Regions from separate parts of the Burkholderia sp. BCC0044 genome, predicted to be linked through region 2. Evidence: riboswitches for the same ligand, from Rfam matches in the RefSeq annotation. Region 2 holds a riboswitch; the other holds the start of a gene.
The links. Region 2 has a riboswitch for thiamine pyrophosphate ahead of thiC (phosphomethylpyrimidine synthase ThiC). Riboswitches for the same ligand answer to the same signal wherever they lie in the genome.
Positions count from the first base shown of each region.

Region 1: it holds a riboswitch for thiamine pyrophosphate, as region 2 does, so the genes downstream of both, HWX14_RS34730 (FAD-dependent oxidoreductase) here and thiC (phosphomethylpyrimidine synthase ThiC) in region 2, are expected to answer to the same signal.

Region 1 covers NZ_CADFDO010000009.1:106,650-112,949, forward strand. The annotation lists gene mlaE (lipid asymmetry maintenance ABC transporter permease subunit MlaE) at 1-761, opposite strand, end outside; gene HWX14_RS34710 (ABC transporter ATP-binding protein) at 758-1,579, opposite strand; gene thiE (thiamine phosphate synthase) at 1,664-2,788, opposite strand; gene HWX14_RS34720 (thiazole synthase) at 2,785-3,600, opposite strand; gene thiS (sulfur carrier protein ThiS) at 3,639-3,836, opposite strand; gene HWX14_RS34730 (FAD-dependent oxidoreductase) at 3,869-5,005, opposite strand; TPP riboswitch at 5,231-5,354, opposite strand; gene HWX14_RS34735 (ABC transporter ATP-binding protein/permease) at 5,625-6,300, shown strand, end outside.
Region 2 covers NZ_CADFDO010000001.1:1,192,844-1,199,143, reverse strand. The annotation lists gene HWX14_RS05305 (DMT family transporter) at 10-936, opposite strand; gene HWX14_RS05300 (hypothetical protein) at 1,088-1,342, opposite strand; gene HWX14_RS05295 (glycine zipper 2TM domain-containing protein) at 1,563-1,775, opposite strand; gene thiC (phosphomethylpyrimidine synthase ThiC) at 2,008-3,939, opposite strand; TPP riboswitch at 4,064-4,180, opposite strand; gene HWX14_RS05285 (pentapeptide MXKDX repeat protein) at 4,451-4,726, shown strand; gene HWX14_RS05280 (cytochrome b/b6 domain-containing protein) at 4,803-5,435, shown strand; gene HWX14_RS05275 (molybdopterin-dependent oxidoreductase) at 5,465-6,253, shown strand; gene HWX14_RS05270 (XRE family transcriptional regulator) at 6,279-6,300, opposite strand, start outside.

The DNA of each region.
Region 1 (6,300 bases), on a different contig from region 2:
AACATCAGCGCGGTCAGCAGGAAATCGAGGCCGAGTACGGCGAGCGACGCGAACACGACCGTCTTGGTGGTCGCGCGCGACACGCCTTCGGGCGTGGGCTTCGCTTCATACCCTTGAAACAGTGCAATGAAGGTCACGGCGAACCCGAACACGATGCTCTTGATCACGCCGTTGCCGACGTCGGCCCAGACCTGGACCCCGCCCTGCATCTGCGACCAGAACGCGCCCGGATCGACGCCGATCAGCACGACGCCGACGAAGTAGCCGCCGAGCACGCCGACCGCATTGAAGATCGCGGCCAGCAGCGGCATCGCGATGATGCCCGCCCACATGCGCGGCGCGATCACGTTCTTGATCGGGTCGACCGCCATCATCTCGAGCGCGGTGAGCTGCTCGCCGGCCTTCATCAGGCCGATCTCGGCCGTCAGCGACGTGCCCGCGCGGCCCGCGAACAGCAGCGCGGTGACGACCGGCCCGAGCTCGCGCACGAGCGACAGCGCGACCAGCAGGCCGAGCGCCTGCTCGGAGCCGTAGCGGTTCAGCGTGTAATACCCCTGCAGGCCGAGCACGAAGCCGACGAACAGCCCCGACACGGCGATGATCACGAACGAATAGTTGCCGAGGAAGTGGATCTGCTTCGTGACCAGCCGCGGCCGGCGCAGCAGCGGGAAGAATTCCAGCACGAGGCGCACGAACAGGCGCGTGCCGTAGCCCGCCCGCTCGAGGCCGCCGATGACGTAACGTCCGATCGCGCTGATCATGCGCGCCCTCCGCCGAGCCCGAAATCCGCTGCGAGCGGCGGGCTCGTGTAATGAAATTTGAACGGGCCGTCCGGCGCGCCGTCGATGAATTGCCGCACGCTCGGATCGGTCGACGCGCGCAGCTCGTCGGGCGTGCCCTGCGCGAGCACGCCGCCATTGGCCAGAAAATACACGTAGTCGGCGATCGCGAACGATTCCGGCACGTCGTGCGTGACGAGGATCGACGTCGCGCCGAGCGCCTGGTTCAGCGTGCGGATCAGGTTCGCGGTGATGCCGAGCGAGATTGGATCGAGGCCCGCGAACGGCTCGTCGTACATGATCAGCTGCGGATCGAGCGCGATCGCGCGCGCCAGCGCGATGCGGCGCGCCATCCCGCCCGACACCTCGGACGGCATCAGGTCGCGCGCGCCGCGCAGCCCGACCGCGTTCAGCTTCATCAGCACGAGGTCGCGGATCAGGTCTTCGGGCAGGTCGGTATGCTCGCGCAGCGCGAACGCGACGTTCTCGAACACCGACATGTCGGTGAACAACGCGCCGAACTGGAACAGCATGCCCATCTTGCGGCGCAGCGCATACAGGCCGTCGCGCGTTTGCGCGCCGACATCGGCGCCGTCGAACAGCACCTGGCCGCGGCGTGCACGCACGAGGCCGCCGATCAGGCGCAGCACGGTGGTCTTGCCGCAACCCGAGCCGCCCATGACCGCGACGACCTGCCCGCGCCCGAAGCGCAGGTTCAGGTTGGACAGGACGAGGCGGTCGCCGTAGCCAAAGTCGACGTCGCGAAGTTCCAGCAGGGTCTCGGTAGGAGTGGGGCTCACGGAGCTGACAGTCCTTTTACGCAGAACGCCGAATTATAGGGCCTGCATTGGAATGATGTCGTGACGCCGTTGCGGGCCCTGCGGTCAATGATTGTCAAATTGTCCGGCAAAGCACTGCTGCAGCGCAACAAGTGCCGTCCGATAGTCGTCCGCGCCCGTGACCGCGCTGACCACCGCGACGCTGCCGACGCCCGTCGCCAGCACGGCCGGCAGCGTGTCGAGCCCCACCCCGCCGATCGCGACGAGCGGCGCGCTCGCGCGGGCGAAGCGCGCGTAGCGGGCAATCCGCGCGAGGCCCTGCGGCGGCGCGGCGACGGCCTTGGTGGCGGTCGCGTACACGGGGCCGAGCGCGAGGTAGCTCGGCCGTTCGTGCAGCGCCCGCAACATCTCGTAATAACCGTGGCTCGAAAGTCCGAGCCGCAGGCCCGCACGCGCGATCGCGGCCAGATCGGCCGTTTCGAGATCCTCCTGGCCGAGATGTACGCCGTACGCACCCTCTTCTGCGGCGATCTGCCAGTGATCGTTGATGAACACGCGCGCATCGGGATAGCGGCGCCCGGCCGCGACCGCGCGCGCGATTTCCCGGCGCAGCGCGTCCGGCGCCGCATCCTTCACGCGTAATTGGACGGTTCGCGCGCCGCCGTCGAGCACGCGCTCGACCCAGTCGGCGCTCGGCACGACCGGATAGAGGCCGAGCCGCGCGGGGCACGACGCGAACGCGGGCTCCGGCGCAGGCGGCAGCCCGGCGATATGCGGGAACCGCGCGGCATCGACCGGCCATGCGTCGGCTGCGCGCGTCTCGTCGCCGTCGCGCCACGCCAGCGCGAGCACCAGCGCGTCGACCGGCGCGAAGCCGCAATCGAGGAACGCGGCGAGCGCCGCGATCCAGTCGTCCGCGAGCGGATGCGCGGCGTCGAGCGCGTAGCGCACGCCGGCCGCGTGGAGCACCGCGCCCTGCTCGTCGAATTCGATCGCCGCCGCGTCCGGCGACGCAGGCCGCGACACGGCGGACGCCCGCGCCTGCGCGGCGCGATCGCCGGCCGACACGATCAGCACGTCGCCGTCGGCGGGCGCGTCGGGCGTCGCCACGCAGAGCCGCCACGGCGCCGCGCCGGCCGGCCAGTCGCCGAGCCGCGCGCGAATCCGCTCGGCCGCTTCGGCCAGTTCGTCGGCCGGCGGCCAGAACGCATCGGCGAAGCGCGCGCTCATGCGCCGCCCCCGTCCTGGTGCCAGAACGGCATCCCGACGACCGGCGTACTCGCGTGCGCGGTTTCGCGCGCATCCATCGGGCCGGCGAGATACGCGGCGCGACCGGCCTCGACGCCCTGCGCGAACGCGCGCGCCATGATTTCCGGGTGCGTGGCCTGCGACACGGCCGTATTCAGCAGCACGCCGTCGAAGCCCCATTCCATCACCTGGCACGCGTGCGACGGCACGCCGAGCCCCGCGTCGACGATCAGCGGCACGTCCGGCAGCCGCTCGCGCAGCACGCGCAGCCCGTACGGGTTCACGACGCCCTTGCCGGTACCGATCGGCGCGCCCCACGGCATCAGCGCCTCGCAGCCGACGTCGAGCAGGCGCCGGCCGATCACGAGATCCTCGGTGCAGTACGGCAGTACCTTGAAGCCGTCCTTGACCAGTTGCGCGGCGGCCTCGATCAGCCCGACCGGGTCGGGCTGCAGCGTGTAGTCGTCGCCGATCAGTTCGAGCTTGATCCAGTCGGTGTCGAACACCTCGCGCGCCATGTGCGCGGTCGTCACCGCTTCGGCGACGGTCTGGCAGCCGGCCGTGTTCGGCAGCAGCGGCACCGCATGGCGCTTGAGCAGGTCGAAGAAGCCGGCTTCGGCGGTGCCGCCCGTCATCTGGCGGCGCAGCGCGACCGTCACCATCCCGGGACGCGACGCGGCGATCGAATCGGACAGCGACTGCAGCGACGGATAGCGCGACGTGCCGAGCAGCACGCGGCTTGCGAAAGTTACGCCGTACAGCGTCAGCGCATCGGCGGAGGGGTGGGACGTCATGTCGTTTTCCTGGAAGAGCGGGGACGGACCGGCGGCGCTCAGCCGCCCGCGACGGGGTGCACGACGTCGAGCGTGTCGCCCGCCGCGAGCGCGCGCGCCGCATGCTGCGTGCGCGCGACGAAATTGCCGTTCAGCGCCACCGCGTACGGCGGCCGCGCGCCGTACGCGGCAAGCGCGTCGGCCACCGTCGCGCCATCGGGCAACGTCAGGGTCTGTTGATTGATCTGGATATCCATGAGGCTCGGTCGGATTCGGTCGGCGGCGCGCGTCAGGCCGGCTGGCGCGCGTCGTTGCGGTGATGAAGCAGCGTCGGCCAGCGGGCGGCGTCGCGCCACGCGGCGAACGCGTCGGCATCGCCGAACGCGCCGTCGAGCGCGGCCTGCGCGAACGCGACGGCCGCGTGCGCGACTTCCGGCGCGATCATGAAGCCGTGCCGGTACAGGCCGTTGACGGCGAGCGTCGACGCGCCGTCCCAGATCACCGCCGGGCGATGATCGGGCAGCGTCGGCCGGCACTGCGCGTTGAGTTCGAGGATGCGCGCCTCGCCGAACGCCGGATGCACGGAGAACGCCGCGCTCAGCAGTTCGAGCGCGGAGCGCACGCTGACGGGCGACATGTCCTCGCCCTCCACCTCGGTCGCGCCGATCACATAGCGATCGTCCTGCTTCGGTGCGATGTACAGCGGGTAGCGCGGATGCAGCAGCCGCACGGGCCGGGTGAGCCCGATGCCGGGCGCGTGCACGCGCGCGACTTCGCCGCGGATGCCGCGCAGCGCGGGCAGCGCGCGTTTCGCGCCGAGCCCGCGGCAATCGATCGTGAAATGCGCGGCCGGCAGGTTCGCGTCGTCGACCGACGCGTGCCAGTGCAGCGCGACGCCGCGCTCGGCGAGGCCCGCCGCGAGCGCGCGCAGCGCCTGGCGATTGTCGAGCTGGCCTTCGCGCGGCAGCATCAGCCCGCGCGCGAAGCGGCCCGCGAGCGCCGGTTCGGCCGCATCGACCTGCGCGCCGGCGAGCGTCACGAAGCCGCCGTCGAACAGCTCGGCCGGCGCGTTCGCGCGCACGCGCCGCTCGAACAGCGGCGCTTCCGCGCGGTCGGCGTGATGCCAGACGACGAGCGTGCCGTGCTGCTGGAAAAAGACGGGTTCGGGGAGTTCCGCGAGCCACTGCGGCCAGCGCGCGAGCGACGCGGCGCCGAGCTCGGTGATCAGCAGTTCCGCGCTCGCCGCTTCCGCGAGCGGCGCGAGCATCGCGGCCGCGATCCACGCGGCCGACTGTTCGCCGTCCGGGCCGCCGCGCTCGTACAGCGCGACGCGATGCCCGTCGCCGGCGAGGCGCCACGCGATCAGACGGCCGACGAGGCCGCCGCCGAGCACCGCGAAATCGGGCCGTGCATCCCGGACGTTCATCGCGCGCCCTCCGCGCGGTCACGCGCGACGAACGCCGGCGTGCACGCGCCGCCGCCTGCGAATGCATGCGACATCGGGGCGGGGACCCTGCAAAAGACTGAAGATTGTGCGGCCATCATTCCTTCCGTAACGCGCAATGCGCGTACCCAAAAGGACGAAACCGGCAGCAAAGGCCGGCCGGGCGGGACTCGGGCGCTGACCATGGGGGATGGCGGCCAGCGCGGCCCGGCGGGATCAGAAACTTCCCTCGCCGGTATTACCCGGATCGGGTGCGAAGGGTCTTTCTCAGCCTCGCCGCGCTGCCCGGAACATCTGCCGGCCGCGCCACGAAGCACCCCTGTTTCGTCGTCGGCCATTAGACCATAAAAGCGGAAAGCGCCGCAAACTGTCCCCCTTGCGGCAAATTCGCCGGCGTGTCGCGCCGCTCTGGCACAATGCCCGCAGGCCGGCCGCGCGAGCGGCCGGCTGCCGCGTCACCGCCGGTCTTTAAGTGCCGTTTAAGACGCACGGGCGACCATCCGGACGCCCGCCGTCGGTCGGCACCGCGCCCCGGCATGCCATATCGCGGCGCGCGTCCGGTTTCGCCCGGCCCGCGCGCCGGCTCATCATCAGGAAGCACATGACCCAATCGATCGATTCCGTCCGCTCCGTCTCCGACGCGCCGCAGGACGAGCGCCCGGTATCCGCATGGAGCCTCATCAAGCCCTACTGGGTATCGTCCGAATGGAAAATCGCGTGGGGCCTGCTGGTCACGATCATCGCGATCAACCTCTGCGTGGTCTGGATCAACGTGAAGCTGAACAAGTGGAACGCGCAGTTCTACAACGCGCTGCAGTCGAAGGACGTCCACGACTTCCCGAACCTGCTGATGCAGTTCTCCGCGCTCGCGTTCGCGTTCATCATCCTCGCCGTGTACGGCCGCTACCTGCGGCAGATGCTCGGCTTCCGCTGGCGCCAGTGGCTCACCGACCGCTTCCTCGGCCAGTGGCTCGGTGATCGCGCGTTCTACCGGATCGAGCGTGACCGCCTCGCGGACAACCCCGACCAGCGGATCACCGACGACCTCCAGTCGTTCGCGACCACGACGCTCGCGCTGTCGCTCGACCTGCTGTCGACGGTCGTCACGCTCGTGTCGTTCATCACGATCCTGTGGTCGCTCGCCGGCGCGCTGACGTTCACGCTCGGCGCGACGCCGATCGCGATTCCCGGCTACATGGTGTGGGCGGCCGCGCTGTACGCGGTGGTCGGCTCGCTGATCATCCAGAAGGTCGGCCATCCGCTCGTGTCGATCAACT
Region 2 (6,300 bases):
CCCCGATCGTCAGGTCGCCTCGCCGCCGCGCGGCCGGACGCCGGGAATCCGCTTGATCACGCCGGTGGCGAGCGCGGTGCCGACGAGCACGATCGCGCAGCCTTCGATCATCACGGCCGACACGTGTTCGCCGAGGAACAGCGCGCCCCACAGCAGCCCGAACACGGGGATCACGAACGTCACGGTAATCGCGCGGGCGGGCCCGATGTGCGCGATCAGATAGAAGAAGATGAAATACGCGATGCCCGTGCACGCGACGCCGAGCGCGAGCACCGCGCCCCACGCGTGCACGCCGACCGGCGCGGCCGGCCACGTCGCGATCGCGAACGGCAGCAGCAGGACGGTCGAGCCGATCATGCTGCCGGTTGCGTTGACGAGCGGATCGACGCCGCTGAGCGTGCGCTTCGTATAGTTGGCCGCGATGCCGTACAGCAGCGTCGCGCCGAGTGCGGCCGCCGCGGCGAGCGCGGTCGCGCTGGCGCCCGTGTCGCCGTGCGCGTTCGCGACCTGGTTCCACACGAGCGTGAGCACGCCGGCAAACCCGATCACGAGGCCGAGCGCGCGCGGCAGCGACAGCTTGTCCTTCAGCCACAGGTAAGCGACGAGCGCGCCCCACAGCGGTGTCGTCGCGTTGATCACCGATGTCACGCCGGCCGACAGCGTCAGCTCGGCGAACGCGAACAGGCAGAACGGGATGCCCGAATTCAGCGCGCCGACGACGAACAGCGGCCACGCATGGCGGCGCAGCCGGGCGCCGAGATCGGCGGGTTTGAAGCGCGTGAGCGCGAAACCCGCGAGAAACAGCGCGCCGATGCCCACGCGCAGCGCCATCAGCGGCGCGACGCCGAAATCGACCACGCCGACTCGGATGAACAGGAAGGACGCGCCCCACAGGGCAGCGAGCACGGTCAGCAGGAAAGCGTTCTTGGGTGACATCGATCGGCGAGGGCGGGGACGGGATGCGAAGAATCTTACACCGCGTTACCGCGCCGTCGTTTCGTGATCGGATGAAACGACAAGAAACGGGAATTCCGCCGGTTGCCGCCGGGTGGTGGACGCCGCGCCACGTGCGGCGCGGCCGATCAGGTTAGTGATGGCGCCAGCCGCCGCGTCCGCCGAAGCCGAAATTGAGCGACAGCGCCGGGCCCCAATAACCGCCCCAGGCGGGCGCGTACGCAGGGGCCGGATAGTAATAGGCGGGGGCCGGATCGACATACACGGGCGCGGGCTGTACCGGCACCGGCGCCGCCGTGTAATAGCCGCCCGGATAATAGCCGTACGGGTAGTAGCAGCCGGCAAGCGTCGTACAGGCAAGCGCCGCGGCGACGAAGGTCCTGTTCATGATGTGTCTCCGGCGGAGCCGGCTATCGGCAGATGCCTGAAGCTTAGGCCGAGTCCCGATGACACGGTATGAGAAACAGTAACCGATCATTTCCGGGCGGAGCGGCCGCGCCCGTGCGGCACGACAGACGAAAACGGCGCTTCCGCGGTGCGGAAACGCCGTTGAACCGCCCGGGCCGTCGCCGGGCGACGAGACGCCCGGCCGGCCGACGCCGGATGGCTTACTTGCCGACCTGGTTACCGATGATGCCGCCGGCCGCCGCACCGCCCAGCGTCGACAGCGCGTTGCCGCCGATTGCCGCGCCGGCGACACCGCCGACACCTGCACCGATTGCCGTATCGCGCTGGCGTCGCGACATCGAATCGCAGGCCGACAGGCTGGCTACCGTCGCAACGAGGAGAGCGCATACCCCAAAACGCCGAATCGAGTTCATGATCGTTGTCCTTGTGGTAGTGAACGGAAGGCGCACGACCGGCTGGCGACCGTGCATGTCCCCAATCTACGCGCCGTCCCGCGCCGCTGCTGTAAGGACTTGTTAAGGCTCGCGCGGTTTCGTAATCAATTGTTTCGCATCGCCCGGCAGGCACACGGCATGCGCAAAAAAGCCCGCTCGAAAGCGGGCTTCGTGCGTCGCGATGCGAGCCGGTGCGGCTCGCCGCATGCGCTCACTGACGGTGGTAGATCTCGGCGCCGGTCTTCACGAATTCGACCGCCTTGACCTCCATTCCTTTCTTCAGCGCTTCGGTTTCCGACACGCCCTGCTGCGCCGCGAATTCGCGTACGTCCTGCGTGATCTTCATCGAGCAGAAGTGCGGGCCGCACATCGAGCAGAAGTGCGCGACCTTGGCCGAATCCTTCGGCAGCGTCTCGTCGTGGAATTCGCGCGCCTTGTCCGGGTCGAGACCGATGTTGAACTGGTCTTCCCAGCGGAACTCGAAACGCGCCTTCGACAGCGCGTTGTCGCGCACCTGCGCGCCCGGGTGGCCCTTGGCGAGGTCGGCGGCGTGCGCGGCGAGCTTGTACGTGATGATGCCTTCCTTCACGTCGTCCTTGTTCGGCAGGCCGAGGTGTTCCTTCGGCGTCACGTAGCACAGCATCGCGGTGCCGAACCAGCCGATCATCGCGGCGCCGATGCCCGACGTGATGTGGTCGTAACCCGGCGCGATGTCGGTGGTGAGCGGCCCGAGCGTGTAGAACGGCGCTTCCTTGCACCAGTCGAGCTGGAGATCCATGTTCTCCTTGATCAACTGCATCGGCACGTGGCCGGGGCCTTCGATCATCACCTGCACGTCGTGCTTCCACGCGATCTGCGTGAGTTCGCCGAGCGTCTTCAGCTCGCCGAGCTGCGCTTCGTCGTTCGCGTCGTAGATCGAGCCGGGACGCAGGCCGTCGCCGAGCGAGAAGCTCACGTCGTACGCCTTCATGATCTCGCAGATCTCTTCGAAGTGTTCGTACAGGAAGCTTTCCTTGTGATGCGCGAGGCACCACTTCGCCATGATCGAACCGCCGCGCGACACGATGCCCGTCATCCGGTTCGCGGTGAGCGGCACGTACTGCAGGCGCACGCCCGCGTGGATCGTGAAGTAGTCGACGCCTTGCTCGGCCTGCTCGATCAGCGTGTCGCGGAAGATTTCCCAGGTGAGATCCTCGGCCTTGCCGTTGACCTTTTCGAGCGCCTGGTAGATCGGCACCGTGCCGATCGGCACCGGGCTGTTGCGGATGATCCACTCGCGCGTTTCATGGATGTGCTTGCCGGTCGACAGGTCCATCACCGTGTCGCCGCCCCAGCGGATCGCCCACGTCATCTTGTCGACTTCCTCGCCGATCGACGACGTGACGGCCGAGTTGCCGATGTTCGCGTTGATCTTCACGAGGAAGTTGCGGCCGATGATCATCGGCTCGGATTCCGGGTGGTTGATGTTCGCCGGGATGATCGCGCGGCCGCGCGCGATTTCGTCGCGCACGAATTCCGGCGTGATCTCGGCGAGCGCGTTCGCGCCGAAGGCCGCGGCGCCGAATGCCTGGCCCGGATGCTGGCGGCCCATCATCGCGGCGAGCTTCGCGCCGTTCGGGCCGCTCGATTTCAGGCTCTCGATGTATTCGGCGCGGCGCTGGTTCTCGCGGATCGCGATGTATTCCATTTCCGGCGTGATGATGCCCTGACGCGCGTAGTGCATCTGCGTGACGTTCTTGCCGGGCTGCGCGCGGCGCGGGTTGCGGTGCAGGCCCGGGAAACGCAGGTCGGCCGTGGCCGGATCGGCCGCGCGCTCGAGGCCGTACTGGCTCGACAGGCCGGGGAGCACCTCGGTGTCGCCGCGCGCTTCGATCCAGCGCTGGCGCAGCGCGGGCAGGCCCGCGCGGATATCGATCTTCGCGTCCGGATCGGTGTACGGGCCCGACGTGTCGTACACGTAGATCGGCGGATTCTTCTCGCCGCCGAAGCCGGTCGGCGTGTCGGCCTGCGTGATCTCGCGCATCGGCACGCGGATGTCGGGCTGCGAGCCGGTGACATAGACCTTTCGCGAATTGGGCAGCGGCGCGACGGCGGCGGCGTCGACGTGCGCGTCGGCAGACAGAAACTTCGGATTGGCGTTCATGCAATCTCCTGTGCGGGCGCCGGACAGGCGCTTCGGCGCTTGCCCGGAGCCCTTGACGAATGTGGGGCTCGAGCTAAGCAGGAGACGAGGCTTGGTGAGGCGGCGGATTTCGTCAGAAGGATGGCGGCGAAATCCGTACGCTTCCCTGCGCTGGCATTATCCAGATCAGGTTCAAAGGGTATTTCTCACCCGCAATGCCGGTTGTTTGACCGGGCGCATTGCAGGACCCCCGCGTTAGCAAGGGCACACGATACACCGGCTTGGCGGTGGTTTCAACCGGGTGCGAAGCCGATACCGTCGGGCGGCGGGCGGATCGCGGCCGGCGAACCGGGCAGGGTGCGCCGCAGCAATCGCGGTTGCCGGACGGCGTCCCGGCCGGGCCGGATAGCGCCAGTGGGTGCAGCATTCGCGTCTTCATTTTCGGCGTCTAGAATTTTTTTTGACATCGCTGTCATTTCCGGCGGTGTGCTCCGTCTATTCGGCTCCCAAACCCATGTATCGGAGAGATGTCATGAAAAACGTATTCCTCGCCGCCTGCGTCGCCGCACTGGCCACGATCGCAACGGGCGCCCATGCGCAGAACGACGCAATGTCGAAGGACGGCATGTCGATGTCGAAGGACGCGATGGGCCACGACGCGATGGCCAAGGACGACGCAATGGCCAAGGATGGCGCGATGAAGAAGGACGGCATGAAGAAGCATGCGATGAAGAAGGATGCGATGGGCCACGACGCGATGAAGAAGGGCGACGCGATGAAGAAGGACGCCATGAGCCCGTCGAACTGACGAATGCGGGCGGGGCGCGAGCGGCCGGTTACCGGCGCGCATCGCGTCCCGCCGCATCATCCCGGGAGTCATCATCATGCAAACGGTTCCTGTCACGGATCGCACGAGCGCGCCGCCGCCCGCGCCGACGATCCATCCGCGGTGGGTGCGCGCGAGCCACTGGCTCAACGCGCTCGCGGCGATCCTGATGGCGCTGTCCGGCTGGCGCATCTACGACGCGTCGCCGATCTATCCGTCGTTCACGTTCGCGCACGGCATCACGCTCGGCGGCTGGCTCGGCGGCGCGCTGCAATGGCATTTCGCGGCGATGTGGCTGCTGGTCGGCAATGGGCTGTTCTATCTCGCGATGTCGATCGCGACGGGGCGCTTCGCGCGCAAGCTGCTGCCGGTGACGCCCGCGTCGGTGTGGCGCGACGTGCGCGCCGCGCTCGGCGGGCGGCTGGCGCACGACGACCTGAGCGTCTACAACGCGGTGCAGCGCGCCGCGTACCTGACCGCGATCGTCGATCTCGTCGTCCTGGTGCTGTCGGGGCTCACGATCTGGAAGTCCGTGCAATTCCCGCTGCTGCGCGAGCTGTTCGGCGGTTACGACAATGCGCGCATCGTGCATTTCTGGGCGATGGCGCTGCTGGTCGGATTCGTCGTCGTCCACGTCGCGATGGCGTTGCTGGTGCCGCGCTCGCTGCTCGCGATGCTGCGCGGCCGCTGATCCGCGCACCGCGGGCGAAGGAGATCATCATGTCGGAATCCGAAAAAAAACGCAGCGAGCCGCGCTGGACGCTAGACCGGAAGTCGCTCGAACTCGACGTGCGCCGCGAACTCGAGATGCCGTCGCGACGGCTGTTCAACCGGCGCGTGCTGACGCTCGGCGGCCTCGCGATGCTGACCGGCTGCACGTTGCAGGACGACGCGTCGGTCAACACGTTCCTCGAAAAAGTGTCGCGCATGAACGATCGCGTGCAGGCGTGGCTGTTCAACCCGAACCAGCTCGCGCCGACCTACACCGAAGCCGACATCACGCGGCCGTTCCCGTTCAACGCGTACTATGGGATCGACGAAGTGCGGCATGTCGACGAGTCGACCTATCGCCTCATGCTGTCCGGTCGTGTAACGGGCAAGCGCGTGTGGACGCTCGACGAGCTTCGCGCGCTGCCGCATGCGGAACAGATCACGCGGCATATCTGCGTGGAAGGGTGGAGTGCGATCGGCCGCTGGGGCGGCACGCCGTTCGGCGCATTCCTCGCGCGCGCCGGCGCGGACACGCACGCGAAATACGTCGGCTTCAAGTGCGCGGACGACTACTACGAAAGCATCGACATGCCGACCGCGCTGCATCCGCAGACGTTGCTTGCATTCGAGTACGACGGCCGCCGGCTGCCGCCGGAATACGGTTTTCCGATGAAGCTGCGGATGCCGACCAAGCTCGGCTACAAGAACCCGAAGCACATCATGGAAATCTTCGTGACCGATACGTTCCCCGGCGGTTACTGGGTCGATCAGGGCTACAACTGGTTCGGCGGATCGTGAGCGGGGCGCGCGGCGGGCGCGTGCGTCATGCGGATTCGCGCACCTGG